Regions from separate parts of the Massilia phyllosphaerae genome, predicted to be linked through region 3. Evidence: predicted binding sites of a transcription regulator. Region 3 holds the regulator's gene; each other region holds the start of a gene.
What was found. The regulator LexA, encoded in region 3, represses DNA repair genes until DNA is damaged. The targets are predictions, from matches to a motif close to ACTGTATNNNNATACAGT.

Region 1 (5,996 bases), on a different contig from region 3:
ACGTCAGCGAAACGGCGTATCGGTCTGGACTCGTTGTAGCCTACGACGTCAAAGATGCGATGGACAGCTGGGTTCCCGATGCCTCGTTCGTCGACGATTCACGTGTGTATCACTTCTGCGAGAACGATATTTTTGCCTGGTACCGTCGAGGCGACGATGAAGTAGACGGGGAAGAAAGAAACGCGATTCCGACAGACCCGACTGAGTACAGGGAAGAGTTCGAAGAATGGCTCATGAACGTTTACCTGTTTCGTTATACCGGGACGTGCTTACCGCCGACACCAGCGAAGGTTTTGCCGCTGCTACATAAACGATGCTTCTTCGGCCCGATGTTCTTCTGGTATCAAGGGAGGTTCATCGATCCATGGCGCGATTTGGCTGTCAACAACGTCCTAGACATGACTGGGAACACCGAGCCCAACATCTAGTGAGTAGCATGACAAAGGCTAGGCATCTGAGTCAGCTTCGGCGTAGGTTTTTTGCGCAAGGTCCCATTGTTGGTGTAGTGCTGCCATAGATGGCTGCTGGGCAGGATGCGCAGGTTGTAAGACCTGGCGGCCCGACAGATCACGATAAGTCGGGTCGTCAACTTCCGCGCTCACCCAAAGCCTGCGCGTCAGGGGATCGATAGCGACCAAACCCAAGTCCCATAAGGTATGTAGGTCCGCACGAAGCAACAGACCATTGCTGATCGAGTTCGTATCCGGGCCCAGATACGGTGTGATGTGTGCGGCTTCCAGTAGAGGCGTTACGGGGCAGGCCGTGATTGCACAGCGACCGCCATATGCAGCGATCAGCGCTTTCCTGAACTTCTGTTGGCCCCGCCTCTGAACGACTTGACGTAGTACGCGTGCGCGTGCGTCATCTTGCCCTGTAGGGTCGAACGGCACACCTTGCTCGGATACGATCTGCGCTACCTGCCGTTGGTACGGGCCGTATTCACCGGCGTCAGCTTCGGAGGTAAGGGAGCGAAGGTACTTCTCGTAATTGCTGAGTGCCGCTGCGTACATCCCGTTGCCGGTTGTGTTCCTATCCTTGAATTCGGGCGTTTGCCGTAGTTGCTGGGCCAGGGTAAGGAACTCTGCGAGGTCCGAGATGTTGCCGATCTGCTTCTTCGTCAGTTGATGGCCGATAGCCCAGTTAGTCAAACGCCCCTTGATGGCGCCTACGTAACTGTTAGCCGACTTTTCCGAGAGCCCTGCTGACTTCATCCATTCCGCAAAGTCCATCTTGCGCCTTCAAAAAATATTAAACAGGCAAGATAGCATCGTTTCGAATAGCGCACAGCAAATCTATAGCGCAGACAAAGAAAAAGCCGACTTAGAAAAGTCGGCTTTTGTCTTAAAAATCATGTACTTAATCTTGGCGGAGAGACGGGGATTCGAACCCCGGATAGGCTATGAACCTCTCCATTTGATTACTTATTGTAGCAATATAATCAATATCTTACGTGCACTAAAATGTACTATAGATTTTACTGAGTCGCCTCATAACCCATTGTTTTGATTGGGCTGACGTCAGTTCAATAGTACAGATTTTTGCGCCTTTTCCGCGACATGCTCAGATGCCAGTTGTGTCTGCGCAGAGTGAATGGCCGGGTGCCGTTGCGGCATCGGACGGGTGCCGGAGCCGATGGACATGGGCAAGAACAGTGTTTGATCAGTGCTGGGCCCGCGCCGCTTCACAAACCCGATGTCGAGCCCGCCGGCGGCCGGCCGCAATGCCAGGCGCAGCGGCGCGACCGAAGCATCCTGGGCCGCGGCGACCGGCCGGAACACGAAGCACAGCGTCTCGCCGGCCTGGGCCGCCAAGTGCAGGCGCCGCAGACTTTCTTGCCGTACATGCGTCTGCCACAGCAACAGCGCACCGCACGCCCCACTGCGCAGCACCTGCTCGGCCGCCCATAGCGTGTCGGCTGTGGTCTTCGCGCGCAGCCAGAGCGCTTGGTCTGGGGCGACGCCCATCGCCGCCAGCGCAAGCGCCTGAGGCGGGTGCGGCGGCTCGAGCATGACGATCTTGCGCTTCGCGACCTTACCCAGCGCCGGCGCCAGCAGGCGCATCTCGCCAATGCCGGGCTGCTGGGTCAGCAACTCGGTGAGCGATCCGGTCGGCCAGCCGCCGCCGGGTAGTTGATTCGACAGGGCCGTATAACCGGTCTCGACGCACTTTGTCGTCGAGCGGCCGAGTTGTGACGCGCGCCACAGCGCAGGATGGAGAGCCTCGGGATTGAGCGTAGCGGCGTGAGTGTTCATAGTGATGCATGGAAATACTGTATGTTTATACAGTATCGTTAAATTCACCTTTTGACAAGTCCGATTTGCCGGGACGTTTGCTATCCTTGTTTGATATATATCAAGACGCGACCAGCCAAGCGGGCGCAGGCTTACTTCATGAACAAGCGAATTGACAGGCTTTCGGCGGTGATTGTCGATGCCATACTCAACAATCAAGAGAGGCAGAGTACGACCGGAATGGCTCGCGCCATGGTCGAAAACGGCATACCTCTCCAGGTCGCGATTCGGGTGATCGCCCGCCCCTGGGAGCGGAGAGGCGCCTCTACGTCGCCGACGAGAGCATCTCCGGAGTAACAGTATTCCGGCAGACCTGACCGAACTCACTGTGATAGGTGATAGCCGTGCACTGCCGCTCGCTCATCCAGCCGCCGCGCGCGGCGTAGGCGTCCCTGGCCGCCAAGGTCGAATGCTGGACCACCGTCATGCCCGAGTGCTCTTTTTCCTCGAAATGGTGGCGGTGACCCGTATGCGCATACCGGCGCGTGGTCGCGCCCCATACCTTCGGGAACTGGGCGGCGAACAGCAGCGGCAGCTGGTCGTTCTTCTTCAGGTGGCCGTGGTGCCAGGCGAGCATGGTCTCGCCGTGCTGATAGACGTAGTACGGCAACTCCGAATCGATCACCTCGACCCGCGGCTCGTTCTCGTACAGTGCCTTGAACATCGCGCGCAGCCAGACCGAGCTGGCGAGATCATGGTTACCTTCACACATCAGGACGACCACCTTCTCATGCCGCTCGAGCGCAAAGCCGATCACGCGCCGCAGTATCCGGATCGCCGCCTGAACCACCTTCGGGAATCGACCGTCCTGGTCCAAGATGTGGCCCGACGTCGGCGTCTTCGCCTCGAGTCCGTCGCTGTGCAGGAAGTCACCCAGCTGCGCTACGATGCCCACGCGCGCCAGCGGGCTGGCCTTGACCATGTGTTCGAAGCAGCCGGTAAGCGTGCGCTCGGCGATCGCCAAATCCCAATCCCCGTTCGGATCGAGATTCTCACGGTTCCAGCAGAGGGCCCCGACGTGACTGTCCGTGAGCGTGTACACGCTGGCCAGTTTGTCGTTCGTCACGCGCGGCGCCCGCGCCGGCCTGGCGCGCGGCAGCTCTTCTGCCATCGCCGCGGCTGCCGCGCGCATGAACTCCTCGAGCTGAGCCGCATCGGCGCGAGTCTTCACCCACTGCAGCACCGGCTGGCCGTCCTTGTACAGCGTCGAGGTGCCTTTCAGCATCTGGCCAGGCGCCACCGGGTGCTGCAGGTCGAACTCGGGCGCGTAGCCGCGCGCGGCCGCGGCGACCTTGAGCCGTGCCAGTGATCCTTGCACCGCACTCTTGCTGACGCCCAAGGCGCGGGCCGCCGGCCGCTCGCCGCCGTGCTTGATCACGGCATCGAGGTAGATGGCCTGTTGCGGGGTTGCGTAGTCGCGCAGCTTGGGGTCGTAGGTGATCTTGCTCATGCATTTCCTTTACTTGGGCCAGGCCTGAACGGTCTTGGCATGGCGCGCAGCACAGTCGGCGTACTGCTGCAGCAGGTTGATCGCCCAGACCTGCCATACGTCGTAGTCGGGCGATTCGGGTTTCGGCACTTCCGGACACGGCGCCGCAAGCGCACTATCGAGCGGCGGCGACCTGGTTGGCGGCGTCGATGGCGGCGTCGAGGTTGCGCACCCGGACATCGTCAGGGCGGCAATCCACAGGTAGGCGAGGCGCATTGCGCAGCTCCTTGGTGAGCGCCGCAATCTTGGGCGCGAGGGTGGACTGGATGCCGGCGTACTCGGTGGCGGCCTGATGGATCGCCGCAGCGTCGGCCTGCAGCGTGCTGGCGGCGGCGGCTGCCTGGGCGGCCTGCTCCTGGGCGCGCTCGGCGCGCAGGTTCGCCACGTCGGTTCCGAGGCGCCAGCCGTTGACAGCCCAGCCGGCGCCGAAGCATAGGATCGCGGCGACTGCGCCGGCGCCGATCGTCAGCTGCAGCTTGTACGGCGCCAGGGCGGCGGCGATCACCGCAGCCCCTTGAGGCACAGCTCGCGCTCGCGCTGGCGGCGCTTAGTCAGGCCCGCCACCTCGCGGCCGCCGGCCCGGTTCCATAGCAGCAGCGCATCGCAGGCGCCGACCATGTCGCCAGCATTCGCCTTACGTGCCATGCTCGACCCGCAGAACGCCGACACACCAATGTTGAAAGCCGCGTCGACGAAGGCCACCTTCTGGCCATCCGTCAGGCGATCCATCGGCACGCACCTGGCGATACCGGCGGCGTGCCTCTCCAGGTCGCGATCGAGCTGGGCGTCGCACTCGGTCGGCGTGTAGATGCGGCCAGTCTGGGCGTTCTCAGTGGCGCCGTCGCAGTAGGTCAGGACCCCGCCGATGTCGCGGTAGGTCTTGAGCGCCCTGCCCTCTTGCACTGGCGTGAATGCCAGCAGCGCGGCCGCAGCGCCGGCTCCGACGATGGCGATTAGGCCGCGGCGTGGCGTCTTCTTGATCGGATCAGCCATGCGCCACCTCCTTCGCTTGCGCGGCCTTGCGCGCGCGCTGCGCCGAGCGCACCAGGTTGAACACGACGACCGCGAAGCCGACCACCTTGTAGACGTTCGGCGGCAGGTACTGAGCCAGGGCCGGCAAGTTATCGCTGATCGCCTGGACGATCTGGTCAGTGAACGGGAATGCGGCCAGCAGCACGGCGTTGAACCAGACGCCGGCCGACTTCAGCCAGGAATGGAGGCGCGCCATCATTTCGTCACCGTCACTTTGAAGGCCTGCCAGAACGCCAGGACCAACCAGCCGATCGCAGCCAGCGCGCCGGCGCCGACCATCTTCGTCAGCGCCTCGCGCACCAGCTTGTTGCGCAGCTCGCGCCACTCGATCACCGATTCGTGGTATCGGCGGTGACCCTCCACGTCGTCGGCCGGGAAGCCGGAGAGCAGGCGCGTAGTCGCCGCCTCGGATTTGGCAGTCTTGACGGTCAGGATGTCGATGTTGGCCATGAGTTCGAGCTGGCCGTTACGCAGCTCGTTTAGGACCTGGACGAGGGCGGGACCGCCGACGCGCGCCGCTTCTTGTTGCCATTGTTGGTTCATTGAGGCCTTTTCAGTAGGCGTAAAAAAACCCGCCGGAGCGGGTCGGGGTGGATCAGCGATATTCGGGCGGAAGCTGCGAGCGCGTCCGCTCGGCCTCATATGAGGCGCGGCAGTGCTCCGGCTGCCAGAAAAAAAGCCCATCAACGATGGGCCTCAGGATGCTGTACGGTCGGGCGGCCCGGAGGCGCCAGCAGCGAGCGCTGATCGTCTCGTCGCTGTAGCCGCCCAGGATCGCATTCGCCAGCTGGTCGAAAGCAATCGCTACTTCACGCAGTCGGCTCATTCGGCCCCCACCATCAAAGTGTATAAACCGGCCTCAAGCCGCCGGGCGAGCGCGGCCACCTCAGCACTATCGGTGGCGTGACGCACGTCTTCTTTCGCAGCCAGCCGCATGTCGCGGATGTCGTCCAGCAGCTGGTACCAGCGGTCGGCAGTGGCGATGATGTCGTCGGCCGCCTCCTGCGCCGTCATCTCGTCGCGCCACTTCGCCGCTACCCAGCCAGCCACATTGCGCGGCACGTCGTCGACCGGGTAGCCGGCCGCCTTGAAGGCGCGCGCCTGGGCTTCCGCTCGCTGGTATTCCGGCGTGTTGGTCTGCTTGGCGATCACCGCTATGCGGGCGGCGTCGGCAGCGCTGTCGA
Region 2 (8,674 bases), on a different contig from region 3:
CCACACTGTTGCGACGGCATTTTTAAAGCACCCCATCGAAGGAGAAACTTATGACCGCCAAGATCGGTAACAAGAACATCGCCCAGCACCGCGGCAAGAAGGAACGCCAGGAAATCCGCAAGACCAACATCGCGCGCGAAGCAGTGAAGCTGGCCGAAGCCCGCGCCAAGTACCGTAACCAGGTCAAGGGCCAGGCACCGGCCGTCCTGAACGCCGCCTGATCGCGCCGTTTCACTGTTCCAGCAAGGCCCGCCCGAGCAATCCGGCGGGCTTTTTTGCGTCCGGACACGACCTGCCGTTGCGCCGGTGCGCCGGTGCGCCGCTGCGCCGTTCGCCGGCCCCCGCGCCATTCACCGCCCGCGTGCCGCCGTTCGCCGAAAAGCGCTTTCCCGCCCGGCCGCGACTCCGGTATCTTGTCGTCATTCCGATCCTCCTGGAGAACACATGAAAAACGAAGCTTCCTACGACTTGCGGCGCCAGGTCCTGTGGGGCCTGCTGCTGGTCGGACTGGGCGTGGCCTTCCTGCTCGACCAGATGAACATCGTCGAGATCGAAAGCCTGTGGCACTACGCGCCGCTGCTGCTGGTCGTCATCGGCATCAACCAGACCATCGGCTATCCGAGCGGGCGCGAATTCGCCAACGGCCTGTGGACCGCCTTCATCGGCCTGTGGCTGTTCGCCGTGCTGGAAGGCGTGTTCGGCCTGACCTTCGCCAACAGCTGGCCGCTGTTCATCATCATCTCGGGCGTGACGATGGCGATCCGTCCGCTGGCGGAACGCAAGTTCGGCAAGTACGACCATCGTATCGAACACAAGGGAGGCAACGACCATGGCCACTGATACCCGCCGCGCCTCGCACCAGGTCGTTCTCGGCCTGCTGGTGATGGGCATGGGCGTGCTGTTCCTGCTCGATAACCTCGACATCCTCGACTTCCGCCACGCGATCGGCTTCTGGCCGCTGGCCTTCATCGCCGCCGGCGTGATCGTGCTGGCCGGCGACGGCCCGCGCAGCGGCAGCTATACCGGGGCAGTGCTGATCGGGGTCGGCGTGCTGATGATCCTGGGGCGCATGGGCGTGCTATATATCAGCTGGACGATGGTGTGGCCGCTGCTGCTGATCGCGCTCGGCGGCCTGATCCTGTTCCGGACGCTGGGTCCGGGCCGTACCCCGCGTCCGCTGCGCGCGGCCGGCCTCGATGGCGTCGACAGCGTCGCGCCGGACAACGTGGTGGACGTGGTGGCGATCCTGGGCGGGGTCGAGCGGCGCATCAATACCGCGGATTTCCTCGGCGGCGAGATCACCGCGGTACTGGGCGGTTGCGCCCTCGACCTGCGCGAGTCGTCCATCGTCAAGGAAGCCGTGCTGAACGTCTTCACGATCTGGGGCGGTATCAACATCCAGGTGCCGCCGGATTGGACCGTGGTCTGGAGCGGCACCGCGCTGATGGGCGGGTTTTCCGAGAAGACCGCCAGCGCGCGCGACGGCGGCAAGCGCCTGGTGATCCGGGGCTACGCCATCATGGGCGGCATCGAAGTGCGCAACTGACGGCGCGGCAGTTCACGTGTACGGCGTTTTCGCCACCTGGCGCTCCACCCGGCTGTACCTGCTGGCCTGGCTGATGCTCGGCCTGCTGCTGGCGGCCATGCTCGCCGCCGGCGGCGCCGACTGGAGCGCCAGCCTGCTGTACGCGGTGCCGCTGGCCATCGTGTATGCGTATGCCACCGGCTATTCCGCCTATTACGTCTGCCGCGCCTATCCGCTCGGCCAGGCGTCGCTGCCGGCCATCGTCGCCGGCGCCGGCCTGAGCGCAGCCTGCGTGGCGGCGCTGTGGTGCGCAATCGGCCTGGCGTGGCGCAGCCTGCTGGCGTCGCTGCGGCTGACGCTGGGCGCGCAGCCGGCCGCGGAGCCGCATGGTGAGCTGGTGGCGGGGCTGGTAGCGGGCGCACCGCAGTTAACGCCATTGCTGGCGCCGATGTTCGGACTGGGCGTGATCCTGTACGGGCTGGCGGTGGCGGTGAATTACCTGGTGCTGGAATCCGAGCGCGTGCGCCGGCTCGAGACCCAGGAACTGGAGACGCGCCTGATGGCGCGCGATGCCGAGCTGCGCATGCTGCGCACCCAGGTCGATCCGCACTTCCTGTTCAACAGCCTGAATTCGATCAGCGCCCTGACCGCGCTCGATCCGCCCGGTGCGCGCGCCATGACGCTGCGCCTGGCCGAGTTCTTCCGCCACAGCCTGGGCCTGCAGGCCGACCGCAAGGTCACGCTGGAGACGGAACTCGCGCTGGTGCGCCACTTCCTGGCGATCGAGCAGGTGCGCTTCGGCGAGCGCCTGCGTGTCGCGATCGAGGCCGAAGCGGATGCCTTGCCCTGCCTGCTGCCGCCGCTGCTGCTGCAGCCGCTGGCCGAGAACGCGGTGAAGCACGGGATCGGACGCATGCTGGAACCGGGGCTGGTGCGGATCGAGGCGGCGCGTGCCGGCTCGCTGCTGCGCATCCGCATCGACAACGACGTCGATGCGGACGAGGCAGGCGAGGCGGGCGCGCCCGGCGGCGCCGGCATCGGCGTCGACAACGTGCGCCGGCGCCTGGCCGCGGCCTATGGCCATGAAGCGGGCGCGCGCTGGACCAGGGAAGAAGGATGCTTCCGCGTGGAGCTGGTGCTGCCCGCGGAGACCGGATCGGAGGATGGATAAATCATGCGGGTCATCATCGTGGACGACGAAATGCTAGCACGCGCCGTGCTGCGCGAGCACCTGGGGGCGCATCCGGACGTCGACATCGTGGGCGAGTGCGCCAACGGATTCGAGGCGGTGAAAGCGATCGGCGAGCTGGCGCCGGACCTGGTGTTTCTCGACATCCGGATGCCCAAGCTGGACGGCTTCGAGGTGGTCGAGCTTGCCGGGACGAAGACCCATTACGTGTTCGTCACCGCCTACGATGAGTTCGCGCTGCGCGCCTTCGAGGTGCATGCGGTCGACTACCTGCTGAAACCGTTCGCGCGCGAGCGGCTGGATGCGGCGCTGGCGCATGCGCGTACGCGCCTGCGCGATCCGGGGCCGCAGGCGGCGGGGCTGCAGGCGGTGGTACAGGAAGCCGCGCAGGAAGCGGTCAAGCAGCGCGGTTTCTTGAGCCGGGTGCTGATCCGCGACGGCGCGCGCGTGCACGTGGTGGCGGCCGCCGACATCGACTACATCGAAGCCCAGGACGACTACATCGCGGTGTGCGCCGGCGGCAAACGCTGGCTGAAGAGCCAGCGCCTATCCGAGCTGGAGGGCCAGCTCGACCCGCAAGCCTTCCTGCGCGTGCACCGCTCGTATATCGTCAACGTCGGCGCGGTCGTCCGCATCGAGCCGCTCGGGCGCGACAGCCATTGCGCGGTGCTGCGCGACGGCACCCGGATCGCGGTCAGCCGCAGCGGCTACGCGCGTGTCAGGGACCTGATCCGGTAGTCACCTCATGTAGTCACGTCGACGTCCCACCATTGCGGCAGCAATTCGAGCACGTCCGGCCGCGCGAAGCGGTCGTCGATCAGCCACACGGTGCCGCGGTCCTGCTCGGTGCGGATGACGCGTCCGGCGGCCTGCACCACCTTCTGCATGCCGGGATACAGGTACGTGTAGTCGTAGCCGGCGCCGAACATCGCCTGCATGCGCTCGCGCAGCTGCTCGTTGACCGGATTCACCTGCGGCAGGCCGAGGGTGGCGACGAAGGCGCCGATCAGGCGGTCGCCCGGCAGGTCGACCCCTTCGCCGAAGGAGCCGCCCAGCACCGCGAAGCCGATGCCGCGGCCGTCCGGGGTGAAGCGCTCCAGGAAGGCGGCGCGGTCCGGTTCGCTCATGCGGCGCGACTGGTGCCAGGTCGGAACGTCCGGGTGCGCCGCCTCGAACGCGTCGGCGGCCTGTTGCAGGTAATCGAAGCTGCTGAAGAAGGCCAGGTAGTTGCCCGGCTTGGCCTCGTACTGGCGCGCCATCAGGCCGGCGATCGGCGCCAGCGACGCCTTGCGGTGCTGGTAGCGGGTCGAGATATTGCGCGCCACGTGCACCTGCAGCTGGTGCGCGTGGAAGGGCGAGTCGACGTCGATCCAGGCGGTGTCCGCCGGCATGCCGAGCAGGTCGGCGAAATAATGCCAGGGGCCGAGCGTGGCCGAGAACAGCGTGGTCGAGTGGGCGAAGCCGAAACGCGGCGCCAGGAAGGGCGCCGGCACCACGTTGCGGATGCACAGGACGGTGTCGCGCTCGTCGACCCGGGTCAGGTCGAAGATCGAGTGATCGCCGAAGGATTCGGCCAGGCGCTGGAACTGGAGCATGCTGAAGTAGAACTCCTGCAGCGCCGGGTCAAGCGGCATCGGAAAGGCTGCGAGGTGTTCGGTGATGGCGCTGGCGGCGTTCTGCAGCGCATTCAGCATCTTCTCGGAGACGCCGTCCAGCACCTGGTAGGGCAAGGGTGCGGCCTTGCTGGCGTCGAGCCAGGCGCGCCCAATCTTTTCCAGCGGTTTCACGAGATTGGGAGGCGCCACTGAACGTGCGGCGCGCAGCGCCGACCGTTCCAGTGTCGCCGTGTACATCGAGCGCGCGCGCGAAACCAGGTTGTGTGCCTCGTCGGCCAGCACGCTGGTCTTCCAGCCGTTGGCCAGCGCCAACGCATACAGCATGGCGCCACCGTCAAACCAGTAATTGTAGTCGCCGACGATGACGTCGCTCCAGCGCGCCATTTCGCTGCCCAGGTAATAGGGACAGACGTCGTGGGCCAGGCCGATCTCGCGCAGGGTGGCGCGGTCCAGCACTGGCACATCCGCGGCGACGGCGGCGGCGCGCGCCGCTGGCAGGCGGTCGTAGAAGCCTTTCGCCAGTGGGCAGGCCTCGCCATGGCAGGCTGCGTCGGGATGTTCGCAGGCCTTGTCGCGCGCGGTCAGTTCCATCACGCGCAAGGGGATGCTGCCGCCTGCCTTGAGCGTCGCGGCAGCGTCGAGCGCCAACTGGCGTCCAGGCGTCTTGGCGGCCAGGAACACGATCTTGTCGAGGCCTTCGCGCGGCGCCGCCTTCAGCACCGGGAACAGGGTGCCGACGGTCTTGCCGATGCCGGTCGGGGCCTGGGCCAGCAGGCTGCGCTTGCTCGCGTTGGCGCGGAAGATGGCTTCGGCGAGCTGGCGCTGGCCGGGCCGGAAATCGGCATGCGGGAAGCGCAGCGCATCGAGGGCGGCGTTGCGCGCCGCGCGGTGCGCCAGTTCCAGCTCGGCCCAGGCCAGGAAGCGGCTGCAGTGCTCTTCGAAGTGTGCGGCCAGCTCGCTGGCGCTGCGGCTTTCGCGCAGCACGGTTTCCTGCTGGGTGCCGATGTCGAAGTAGACCAGGGCCAGGTTGACGCTGTCCATGCCGAGCTGCCGGCACATCAGGTGGCCGTAGACGCGCAGCTGGGCCCAGTGCAGGTGGCGATGGTTGTCGGGGATGCTGTCGAAGCGGCCGCGGAAGGTCTTCACTTCTTCGATCAGGTTCTGGTCGGGGTCGTAGCCGTCGGCGCGGCCGCGCACGTGCAGCGGGCCGAAGTCGCCCTCGAGGGTCACCTCGGCCTTGTAGTTGCCGTCGCGCCGCGCCGCTACCACGGCGTGGCCCTGGATGCCTTCCTGGGCGGTGGGTGAGGGCGTGAAGCGCAGGTCGAGGTCGCCCTGCTTGGCGGTGAATTCGCACATGGCGCGCACCGCCACCGTGTAGGTCCCTGCGGTGGCGCTGCTCATGCGGCGTCAAGCTGGGTGTCGAGGATGTCCTGCTGCGCCCACTGCAGGTAGCAGACGGTGAGCGGCATGCCGTGCGCGGCGCAGTACTCGATCCAGCGCAGCTGGTTGTCCTGCAGGCGGTCGCCCGGGCCCTTCACTTCGATCATGTCGTAGCGCCGGTTCGGGTCGGATTCCCCCGGGCGGAACTGGATCAGGTCGGGGAAGCCGGTGCGGTTGTCGCGCACGTCATGCAGGATGCGCTCGCACCACAGCTTCAGGTGCGCGGCCGGGATGCAGTCGAGCGCCAGCGCGATGAGGTCCCAGCCCAGGTAGTCCCAGGACACGAAGGGCGACTGCAGTCCGGCCTTTTGCTCCCAGGTCGCGCGCATGGCGGCGCGGTAGCTGCCGTCGTCCAGGCGCGCCAGGCAGGCGTCGAATTCGGCCTTGCGGCGGCGCTGGAAGTCGGCGCTGTACAGGTCCGCCGGACCGCGGTGGAATGGGTGGAAAAAAGCGCCCGGGATGGCGGCGAAGATCGCCGGCCAGCACAGCAGGCCGAACAGGGTATTCGCCAGCGTGTTCTCGACGTAGAACACGGGCGCCTGCTCGGTGTGCAGGTGCGCCAGCACCACGCCCTCGACGCGCCAGTCGCCGCCGGGGCGGGGCAGGTTTAGGTCGAGGCGGCTGGGCGGGGGCGCACGGCGCGACCTGGTGGCCGGGTGGCCGAGCTTGCGCGCCAGGCGCGGGCCGATGCGCAGCAGGTGCTGGCGTTCGGCTTCGTTTTCCGGCGCGGCGCTGGCGATCTCGAACAGGGCATATGCCTGGTCGAACTTCTCGTGCTTTTCCAGCACCCGGATCGCGCGCCCGCGGGCGCCGGGGAAGCGGCACTCCGCATACACGCCGTGCGCCTGCTCCCAGTCCTTCTCCTTCTCCAACTGCTGGCCGAGCTGGAACAGCAGGCGTTCGCGCCGGCTGTCGAGCCAGTCGTTGTCGAACGCGTGCGGCGGCAGCGCGCGCACCGCCTGCAGCACCTCGAGCGCCGGTTCTTCGGCGTAGTAGCGCTCCTTGCAGGCGTGCAGCAGCAGGTAATGGTCGATGTCGGCGCGGCTGCGGAAACCGCGCGAGGCCGGTGAGAACTCGACCTGTTCATAGCGGAACAGGCCGAGGTCGGACAGCACGAATTCGGTCCAATCCTGGCTCAGGTTGCCGAAGAAGAGCAGGCGCAGGCGGTCGCACAGCGGTTTCAGCAGGATCGAGAACACGGTGTCCTGGCAGCCTGCGAACCAGTTTGAGAAAGCGCGGTTCTCGCCGCAATCGGCGCGCAGCGCTTCCAGCTGCTCGCTCTTGCGGGCCTGGCGCTGCTGTGGCGGCAGCGTGAAGGCCTGGGCGATCTCGGGCTTGGACAGCAGGTCGAACACCTCGTCGAGCGACACCACCGGATCGCGCGCGATCCAGCCAGTCGGCAGCAGCGCCTGCGCCGCCTCGAGCGGACAGCCGATTTCGGCGTAATTGAGTTTGCTGGCGCGGAACAGGTGGCCCTTGCGCATCACCATGCGCACGAACAGGGCGCGCGCCGCCTGCGGCAGGGCGGGAAAGCGGGCGATGAAGTCCTGCTCGTCGCTGTCGAGCAGGTCGGCATAGCGCTCGGCGATCCAGTCCAGCACGCGCTGGAAGTTATCCAGGTAATAAAACTCGTTTTCCAGAACCCTGATCATCGCCGCCGCCAACTGTACACTTGTACAGTATAGCGGCGAGACTTCATCTCACCCAGCCTTTTTGCCGCTTTTGCGCCACGTTCGTGGTTTTTATGGCTGGGTTAGCGTTGCTTTATGGCCGATTTGGCATCTTCGCGGCACCATCCTTCACCTCGCCGCGCTGGTTGACGTGCTGGATGATGGCCGAGATCAGGGCAACGTCGGTGTCGACCGCGGCCGATGCAGGCTTGGCTTTCTGCGCCGTGGGCGCGGCGCGGCGGACATGCGTGGATGCCGGCTGGCGGGCCTCGGCAAGGACACTGCGTGCGGATGGCGCGGCCTTCGGCGGCACCCGGTGCGGCGCGTGGTGAGCCGGCCGCGTGACCGCCGCGCTGACCGCGACCACGGCCGGCATGTCGGGGCGCACGGGCACGGCTGCTTGCGGCGGCGCAGACGCCGGCGTGACGGCCGCCAGCAACTGTGCTTCCTGCCGCGCATCGTCCAGCACACGGGCGCCGGACGGCGCCGGCTGTACCACCGATGCCGCATCGGCAGCCGCATCGGCAGCCGCGACGACGTCGACCACGGTGGCGCCATGCGTGCGCGGTGGATCCACCTGCAATGCCGGGTTCGGCACCGTCTCGGACACGATTTCGAGGGGCACCACGGGCGGCCCGGCCGGCACCCGGCCTTCGAAGCCGCTGCCGGACTGGTCGTGCACCAGCCACGCCACCGCGCCGACCAGGGCGCAGGCCAGCACGCCGCCGCTGCCATACCAGGCCGCCCGCGGCAGCCGGGCAAACGGTCCCGGCTTGCGCGCCTGGCCGTCGAGCATGGCCAGGATATTGATCTCGGCGCCGCTGCGGCGCGATGACGACATCAGGTTGGGACGCCTGGAGCCGGTTTGATTTTCATCTGTAGGGCGCACCGTGTTACTCCTAAGATTTGCAGGTTGCTTCTAATTAGAAACAAACCGGAGAAACGGATGCTGATATTCCAGGTGTTCGACAAGGGCGTGCTGGACGATGCCGAAGGGCGCCAGATCGACTTCCGCAACACCATCATCATCCTGACCTCGAACGCCGCTTCCAGCCAGATCATGCAGGCCTGCCTGAACAAGCCCGCCAGCGAGCGTCCGACGCCGGAGCAACTGGCGGAACTGATCCGACCGGCCCTGATGAAGCACTTCAAGCCGGCCTTCCTCGGCCGCCTGACCGTGGTGCCGTTCTACCCGATCGACGACGAGGTGCTGTCCAATATCATTCGCCTGAAA
Region 3 (8,674 bases):
TCGCGCGCCGACACCGACCTCACCTATTTCGAGTTCACCACGCTGGCGATCATGTACCTGATCTCGAAGGCCGGCGTCGACGTCGCCATCCTCGAAGTCGGCCTGGGTGGGCGCCTGGATGCGGTCAATGTCATCGACGCCGACGTGTCCATCGTCACCAGCATCGACATCGACCACAAGGATTACCTGGGCGACACGCGCGAGGAAATCGGTTTCGAGAAGGCCGGCATCTTCCGCCCGGGAAAGCCGGCGATCTGCAGCGACCCGGTGCCGCCGCAATCGCTGGTCGAGCACGCTAATAACATCGGCGCCGACCTGTGGCTGCTGGGGCGCGACTTCAACTACCAGGGCGACAAGCAGCAGTGGGCATTCGCCGGCCGCAGCCAGCGCCGCAATTCGCTGGCCTATCCGGCCCTGCGCGGCGCCAACCAGCTGCTGAATGCGTCGGCCGCGCTGGCCGCGCTCGAAGCGCTGCGCATGCAGCTGCCGGTCGGCGCCCAGGAAGTGCGCGCCGGCCTGGCGATGGTCGAACTGCCGGGGCGCTTCCAGGTGCTGCCGGGGCGCCCGACCACGGTGCTGGACGTCGCCCACAACCCGCACGCGGCGGCGGCCCTGGCCCAGAACCTGGGCAACATGGGCTTCCACCGTTACACCTACGCGGTGTTCGGCATCATGCAGGACAAGGATATCGAAGCCGTCATCGAGCACGTGGCGCCGCTGGTCGACCACTGGTGCTTGACGACGCTGCCGTCGCCACGCACGGCCGACGTGCAGGAACTGGCCGCGCTGGTCGAATCGAAGAAGCCGGCCGGGGCCAAGCCAGACGAGTTTTCGGTGAAAACCTTCGCCGATCCGGCCGCGGCGTTCGCGGATGCAACTAGCCGTGCTGGTCAGGATGATAGAATAGTGGTCTTTGGCTCGTTCTATACCGTCGCCGGCGTGATGGCCGCGCGCAAATCCTCTCTTCACTGACCTGACTTCACGAAGCTGACATCGCATGGGCTTGTTCTCGTTCCTCAGTAAAAACAAGCAAGGCCGCGCAGCCGAAGACAGCGGCCGTTTCTACAGCAAGGACGACGACGCCGCGATCGGCGAGCGCGCCCGCGCCAAACGCGCGTCGAATGCCGGCGGCGGTGCCAGCCGCCGTCCCGGCAATGATCCGATGCTGCCCGAAAAGAAGCGCGCCCGCCGCCGCCTGGTCGGCGCCATCGCGCTGGCACTCGCGGCCGCGGTCGGCCTGCCGATGCTGCTCGATTCCGCACCCAAGCCGCTGGCCGGCGACATCGCGATCCAGATTCCCTCCAAGGACAAGGCGGCGCCGCTGCCGGTGCCCGGGGAGCCGGCCGCCAGCAGCTCCGGCCCGGCCGACGAGCAGCCGGCGCCGCAGGCCGCGCCGCGCGTAGCGGTGAGCGAGAAGGCCGTGGCCGCCCGCGACAGCGTCGGCCAGGACGAGGAAATCATCGATGCCCCGCCGGCCGTCAAGCCGAAAGCGGAAGTCGCCAAGGCCAAGCCCGAGATCAAGGAGCCCAAGGAAGCCAAGCCGGACCCGCGCGTGGCCGAACGTGCCGAGCGCGCCGAACGCGAGCGCGCCGAACGTGCGGACAGGGAGCGTGCCGAACGCCTCGCGCGCGCCGAGAAGGAACGCGCCGACAAGGCCGAGCGCCTGGCACGCGAGCGCGCCGACAGGGAGAAGGCCGAACGCGCCGAGCGCCTCGAGAAGCTGCGCGCCGAAGAGCGGGAAAAGGCGCGCCAGAAGGCCGACGACAAGCCGGTCAAGCCGGTGCCCGCGCACAGCGACAGCCGCGCCGTCGCCATCCTGGAAGGCAAGCCCGCCGCCAAGGAACAGGAGAAATCGGCGGACGCCGGTGGTCCGAAGGTCACGCTGCAGGTGGCCGCCATGTCGAGCCAGGAAAAAGCCGCCGACCTGCAGGCACGCCTGCGCGGCGCCGGCATCAGCTCGCACACCGAGAAGTTCGGCGACCTGATCCGCGTGAAAGTCGGCCCGCTCAGCAAGGACGAGGCGGCCAGCGTGCGCGCCAAGCTGAACAAGCTGGGCCTGTGATCGCGATCCTTTATCCACGCGCGTCGCTCCCCCTCGCCATGAATGTTCAATATCCCGCCAGCGCGCCGTGACGATTTTCGACTACCTGGTCCTGTTCATCCTGGTTGCATCGGTCGTCATCAGCACGCTGCGCGGCCTGGTCAAGGAAATCCTGTCGCTGGTCGGCTGGGTTGCCGCCTTCGTCGTGGCGAATGCCTTCGGCGCCAAACTGGCACCCATGCTACCATCCGTGTTTCCGGGCGAGACAGTGAGACTGATCGTTGCCTTCATCGCATTATTTCTGGGTGTCCGTGTGCTGATGGGTTTGTTGTCGCTGGCGCTCGGCGCCCTGATCGACGCCACCGGCCTGACGCTCGCGGACCGCGGGCTCGGCGGTTTATTCGGACTCGGCCGCGGCATGGTCATCGTGCTGGCCGGGGTCATATTGTGCGGGATGACATCCATCCCCCAACAGGCTTTCTGGAAAGATGCGCTGCTGTCGCCGATGGCGGAAGCGGGAGCGCGGACCATCAAGCCTTTCTTGCCTGCTGCCCTGGCGCAGCATGTTCAGTTTTGATTTCTTCACTTAGCTGTCAGTTTTAGGAGCGCACCATGTGTGGCATCGTCGGCGTCGTCTCGCAAGCCCCCGTCAACCAGCTGTTGTATGACGCATTGCTGCTGTTGCAGCACCGCGGCCAGGATGCGGCAGGCATCGCAACCAATCACAGCAGCATGTTCTCGATGTACAAGGCCAACGGCCTCGTGCGCGACGTGTTCCGCACACGTAACATGCGTTCGCTGCAAGGCAATTCCGGCATCGGCCACTGCCGCTATCCGACCGCCGGTTCGTCCAGCGAAGAGGAAGCACAGCCGTTCTACGTCAATGCGCCGTTCGGCATCACGCTGGCGCACAACGGCAACCTGACCAACCAGGCGCACTTGAAAGACGAGTTGTTCCGCAACGACCGCCGCCACATCAACACCGATTCCGACTCGGAAGTGCTGCTCAACGTGCTGGCCCACGAAGTCCAGCAGGCCGCCAACGGCTACTCGCTCGACCAGGAAGCCGTGTTCAAGGCGGTCGCCATGGTGCACAAGCGCGTGCGCGGCGCCTACGCCGTGATCGCCCAGATCGCCGGTCACGGCCTGCTGGCCTTCCGCGACCCGTTTGGCATCCGTCCGCTGTGCATCGGCGTCAACGAGACCGAGCACGGCCCGGAATACCTGGTCGCCAGCGAATCGGTGGCCCTGGAAGGCCTCGGTTTCCGCTTCATGCGCGACATCGCCCCGGGCGAAGCCGTCTGGATCGACAACGACAGCAACATGCATGCGCGCCAGTGCGCCCAGAACCCGTCGCTGAATCCGTGCGCCTTCGAATACGTGTACCTGGCGCGCCCGGACTCGGTGATCGACGGCGCCTCGGTGTATGCCACCCGCCTGAAAATGGGCGAATACCTGGCCGATAAGATCCGCCAGGAGATCCCGGTCGAGGACATCGATGTCGTGATGCCGATCCCGGATTCCTCGCGCCCGGCCGCGATCCAGCTGGCGCTGAAGCTCGGCGTCGAATACCGCGAAGGCTTCATCAAGAACCGCTACATCGGCCGTACCTTCATCATGCCGGGTCAGGGCATGCGCAAGAAATCGGTGCGCCAGAAGCTGAACGCGATCGCCTCGGAATTCAAGGACAAGAACGTGCTGCTGGTCGACGACTCGATCGTGCGCGGCACCACCAGCCGCGAGATCGTGCAGATGGCGCGCGAAGCCGGCGCCCGCAAGGTGTTCTTCGCCTCGGCCGCGCCGCCGGTGCTGTACCCGAACGTGTACGGCATCGACATGCCGACCCGCGACGAACTGATCGCCCACGGCCGCACGGTGGAAGAGGTGTGCCGCGAGATCACCGCCGACCGCCTGGTCTACCAGGATATCGAGGCGCTGAAGAAGTCGATCATGGACGTCAATCCGGCGCTGACCAGCGTGGAAGCCTCGTGCTTCGACGGCGTCTACATCACCGGCGACATCACGCCGGAGTACCTGGACCGGCTGGAGAACCACCGCCACAAGTCGTCCGGCAAGTCGTCGGACGACCTGGTGCGGACCCAGTTGAACCTGAATCCTGCGGTCGCGGCAGAATAAAGTAAGATCATCGGGCGCCACGGGCGCCCGTTTTCATTTGCAAGCATCGAAACTTCAAGAACGACCATGAGCGACAAGACTCCCTACGGCTTCACCACCACCATTCTCCACAACGACCGCCGCAAGCCGATCGAGCAGAACTCCCTGCACAAGCCGATCCATACCTCGGTCGCCTTCGGCTACACCGATGCGCGCCAGCTGGCTTCGGTCTTCCAGGGCAAGGAGCCGGGCTTCCGCTACGGCCGCCAGGGCAACCCGACCGTGTCGGCGCTGGAAGACAAGATCACGCAGATGGAAGACGGCGTCGCCACCCTGTGCTTCGGCACTGGCATGGCGGCGATCGGCGCCCTGGCCCAGGCGCTGCTGAAGGATGGCGACCATGTGGTGTCGTCCTCCTTCCTGTTCGGCAACACCAACAGCCTGTGGAACACCGTGGCGGGGCAGGGCACCGAGTTGTCTTTCGTGGACGCCACCGACGTCGCCAACGTCGAAGCCGCACTCCAGGAAAACACCCGCCTGGTATTCGTCGAGACCATCGCCAACCCGCGCACCCAGGTGGCCGACCTGGCCCGCATCGGCGAGCTGTGCCGCCAGCGCGGCATCTTGTATGTGGTCGACAACACCATGACCACGCCCTACCTGTTCCGTCCGAAGGCGGTCGGTGCCGGCCTGGTGGTGAATTCGCTGACCAAGTCGATCGGCGGCCACGGCATGGCGCTGGGCGGCGCCCTGACCGACACCGGCGTCTACGACTGGAGCGCCTACCCGAACATCGCCCCCAACTTCCGCAAGCTGGCCCCGCAGGCCCAGGGCATGGCCCAGCTGCGCGCCAAGTCGCTGCGCGACTTCGGCGCCTCGCTGGCGCCGGAAGCGGCGCACCACATCGCGGTCGGCGCCGAGACCCTGGCGCTGCGCATGGAGCGCACCTGCGGCAACGCGCTGGCGCTGGCGACCATGCTGGAAGCGGACGAGCGGGTCGCCGCCGTGCATTACCCGGGCCTGGCATCGCATCCGCAGCATGCGCGGACGAGCGAGTTGTTCCGCGCCTCGGGTTCGCTGTTCTCGTTCGAGCTGAAGGACGGCATCGACTGCTTCGACTACCTGAACCGCCTGCGCGTGGCGATCCCGGCAAGCAACCTGGGCGATACCCGCACGCTGGTGATTCCCGTGGCGCACACGATCTTCTTCGAGATGGGTGCGGAGCGCCGCGCCAGCATGGGCATCGCCGAGTCGCTGATCCGGGTATCGGTCGGCATCGAGGACACCGATGACCTGTTGCGCGATTTCGGCGACGCCTTGAACGGCTGAGCCGGTAAATTCCGGTAAATACCCCCTATGCCGCCGCGCTCTCCAGTTGAGCCGGCGGCACACTGGCGTTATGATCGTACATTGCTTTCCATTACGATCACGCCTGTCATGAAAACTCTCCTGTTTTGCGCTGCCTTGATGTGCAGTACCGCCGTCATAGCGGACGAGCTCGCCGACGCCGACGCCCTGTTCGCCAAGAAAGCCTATCCGCAGGCGCTGCAGAAGTACACCAAGCTGGCGAATGCCGGCAACGTGATGGCCCAGCAGCACCTGGGCGAGATGTATTTCTATGGCGAGGCGGGTCTCGAGGACATGGACAAGGCCGCCGAATGGTTCCGCAAGGCCGCGGCCAAGGGCAATGCGGTGGCGATCGCCACGCTCGAGCTGATGAAGCAGCGCGAGGCGCGCCGCGCCGACATCGATTACTGGATCGTCAAATACGATGGTTCCGACCTGCGCAGCGGCGACTACCGCTGTCCGGCGCCGCGCTTCCCGGCCATGTCCAAGGTCAACGACGACATCGACCGCTACAGCGCCAGGATGAAGGACTGGGAAACCTGCCACAACCGCTTCGTGAAATACCTGAACGCGTCGATGCCGCTGACCAAGCGCATCCCCGAAGACGTAAGCAAGCTGATGACGGCGAGCGAAACGGAAAAGGCGACCGCGCACCTGGACGAGGTCGGCAAGCGAGTGGCGGAAGACACCCAGGTCGGCGGCAAGCTGGTGGTGGCCGATTTCACGGCCTGGCGCAATGCCACCGAGGCGTACGTGAGCGAGCACAACGAGATGGTCAAGAACGCGCCGCCGCCGGAGCCGGCGGAGAATCGCTAGCCCAACAGAGCAAGGGTGCAGAGCAGGGGGCAGAGCCTGGTGTCGGTTTTGAGGGGCTCTGACCCCGGTGTTCAGCCACCAGCAAAAGAAAACGGCCTGCAAAAATGCAGGCCGTTTTATTTGCGGCTTCGGTCGAGGTTGCAGCTGAAACCGGGGGGGCAGAGCCCCAACAGAAACCGGGCTCTGATCCCTTAGTGCCAGGAACGCATCAAGCCAACCGCCAGCCCTTCGAGCGCGAACTCGTCGGTCTGCGGATCGACCGTGATCACCGAGAAGTCCGGGTTTTCCGGCAGCAGTTCGATGACGGTGCCGTTCTTGCGGTAGCGCTTGACGGTGACTTCTTCGCCGATGCGGGCGACCACGATCTGGCCGTTCTTGGCGCTGTCGACCTTCTTGACGGCCAGGATGTCGCCGTCGCAGATGCCGGCGTCGCGCATCGACCAGCCCTTGACCTTCAGCAGGAAGTCGGGCTTGGCCGAGAACATGGCCGGGTCGACCGCGTAATTGGCCTCGACGTGTTCCTGGGCCAGGATCGGCGAACCGGCGGCGACGCGGCCGACCAGCGGCAGCGACATCAGCAGGGCTGCCGGCACGTGCGGCATGGCGGCCGGCTCGGGCGTGGCCGGCGTGGTGGCGCCGAGCAGGCGGATGCCGCGCGAGGTGCCGGGAGAAATTTCGATCGCGCCCTTGCGCGCCAGGGCTTGCAGGTGTTCCTCGGCGGCGTTGGCCGAGCGGAAGCCAAGCTCTTGCGCGATTTCGGCGCGGGTCGGCGGGAAGCCGGTGTTGTCGATGGCTTCCTTGATCAGGTTAAGGATCTGTTCTTGCCTTGCAGTGAGCTTAAGCATGGGGTCAGTGAATCGTGGGTGCTGGGACAGACTGTATTTTTGTACAGTATTGCGCTGCACGCAAGGGGATTCGTGGATTTCGGCGATTTTTTTGTCACAAACCAGTGCATCACAAACCGATTGAGCGCTTGACGTTTTTCCGGTTATAATGTTGGGCTTTCCCTTCCCACACTCGTCTTGACGCCGAGGTGGGCATCTGTTTAACGTCCTCAAGGAGTAATGCATGCGTCATTATGAAATCGTGTTTATCGTCCACCCGGACCAAAGCGAGCAGGTCCCGGCGATGATCGAACGCTACAAGACCACGGTCACCTCGCGCGGCGGCAACATCCACCGCGTCGAAGATTGGGGCCGTCGTCAAATGGCATACCAGATCCAGAAACTGCCGAAGGCACACTACATCTGCATGAACATCGAGTGCGACAACGAGACCCTGGTCGAGCTGGAAACCGCATTCAAGTTCAACGATGCCGTGCTGCGTCACCTGACCGTGAAGATGAAGAAGGCTGAAACCGCGCCGTCGCCGATGATGAAGTCGGTCCAGCGCGAAGACGCAGCCAAGAGCCACCGCGCAGAGCAGGCAGCCGCTCCGGCCGCTGCAGCCTAAGCCACTGGCTTACGCGAACGGGTAGTGAACGAGCTGTCGCTGGTTGCCAGCATCCTCGAGCGCGATACCCTGCGTTACACCCCGGCCGGCATCCCGATCGTCGGCGCGACCTTGCAGCACCAGTCGCAGCAGACGGAAGCGGGGATTGCCAGGCAGGTCGAGTTCGAGATGACCGCGGTCGCCGCGGGTGAAATCTCGGGACGATTCGCCAACGCCGAACTGGGCGCAGTGCATCGCTTCACAGGATTTCTCGCCAGGAAGAGCCGTCACAGTAAAGCCCTGGTGTTTCACATCATTGATTTCAGTGCCGCCGAATAGTCGATCGACTAGCGAGCACGTTTTTAGATACAGGAGCCTCAAATGGCATTCGGTAAAAAGTTCGACAAAAACAAAGCCAAAGAAAAACTGAAGCGCAAACAGCAGAACCCGCTGTTCAAGCGCAAGAAGTTCTGCCGCTTCACCGCTGCAGGCGTGGAACAGGTTGACTACAAAGACGTCGACACCCTGAAGGATTTCGTCCAGGAAAACGGCAAGATCATGCCGGCTCGCCTGACCGGTACCAAGGCGCACTACCAGCGTCAAGTTGACACCGCGATCAAGCGCGCACGTTACCTGGCCCTGCTGCCGTACACCGACCTGCACAACGCTTAAGTCGCTACGGCAACGAGCACAAGTAAATACTGGAGAATAATATGCAAGTTATCCTGCTGGAAAAAGTCGTCAACGTCGGCAACCTGGGCGACGTCGTCAAGGTCAAGGACGGTTACGCACGTAACTTCCTGATCCCGCAAAAAATGGCCCGCCGTGCGACCACCTCGGCTGTCGCCGAGTTCGAAGTCAAGCGCGCCGAGCTGGAAAAAGCCGCTGCTGAAAAGCTGTCCGCTTCGCAAGCCCAAGGCGAAA

Region 1: imuA (translesion DNA synthesis-associated protein ImuA) is a predicted target of LexA. The motif match lies at 2,269-2,286, and genes of this name have one in related genera.
Region 2: U1H99_RS24100 (VRR-NUC domain-containing protein) is a predicted target of LexA. The motif match lies at 7,434-7,451, and genes of this name have one in related genera.

What each region holds. Positions count from the first base shown of each region.
Region 1 covers NZ_JAXSQX010000004.1:19,190-25,185, forward strand. Annotated here, with positions in the region: gene U1H99_RS15880 (hypothetical protein) at 1-428, shown strand, start outside; gene U1H99_RS15885 (HNH endonuclease) at 447-1,229, opposite strand; gene imuA (translesion DNA synthesis-associated protein ImuA) at 1,518-2,252, opposite strand; gene U1H99_RS15895 (MarR family transcriptional regulator) at 2,557-3,741, opposite strand; gene lysC (Rz1-like lysis system protein LysC) at 3,751-3,996, opposite strand; gene U1H99_RS15900 (hypothetical protein) at 3,896-4,285, opposite strand; gene U1H99_RS15905 (lysozyme) at 4,282-4,773, opposite strand; gene U1H99_RS15910 (hypothetical protein) at 4,766-5,011, opposite strand; gene U1H99_RS15915 (hypothetical protein) at 5,008-5,355, opposite strand; gene U1H99_RS15920 (hypothetical protein) at 5,408-5,638, opposite strand; gene U1H99_RS15925 (hypothetical protein) at 5,635-5,996, opposite strand, start outside.
Region 2 covers NZ_JAXSQX010000007.1:125,548-134,221, forward strand. Annotated here, with positions in the region: gene U1H99_RS24070 (hypothetical protein) at 51-221, shown strand; gene U1H99_RS24075 (LiaF transmembrane domain-containing protein) at 445-840, shown strand; gene U1H99_RS24080 (LiaI-LiaF-like domain-containing protein) at 830-1,546, shown strand; gene U1H99_RS24085 (sensor histidine kinase) at 1,563-2,696, shown strand; gene U1H99_RS24090 (LytR/AlgR family response regulator transcription factor) at 2,700-3,452, shown strand; gene U1H99_RS24095 (ATP-dependent DNA helicase) at 3,458-5,731, opposite strand; gene U1H99_RS24100 (VRR-NUC domain-containing protein) at 5,728-7,422, opposite strand; gene U1H99_RS24105 (hypothetical protein) at 7,535-8,281, opposite strand; partial or broken gene U1H99_RS24110 (AAA family ATPase) at 8,375-8,674, shown strand, end outside.
Region 3 covers NZ_JAXSQX010000001.1:1,272,499-1,281,172, forward strand. Annotated here, with positions in the region: gene folC (bifunctional tetrahydrofolate synthase/dihydrofolate synthase) at 1-972, shown strand, start outside; gene U1H99_RS05630 (SPOR domain-containing protein) at 998-2,062, shown strand; gene U1H99_RS05635 (CvpA family protein) at 2,130-2,618, shown strand; gene purF (amidophosphoribosyltransferase) at 2,654-4,177, shown strand; gene U1H99_RS05645 (cystathionine gamma-synthase family protein) at 4,244-5,485, shown strand; gene U1H99_RS05650 (tetratricopeptide repeat protein) at 5,594-6,319, shown strand; gene lexA (transcriptional repressor LexA) at 6,511-7,164, opposite strand; gene rpsF (30S ribosomal protein S6) at 7,388-7,771, shown strand; gene priB (primosomal replication protein N) at 7,796-8,089, shown strand; gene rpsR (30S ribosomal protein S18) at 8,132-8,422, shown strand; gene rplI (50S ribosomal protein L9) at 8,464-8,674, shown strand, end outside.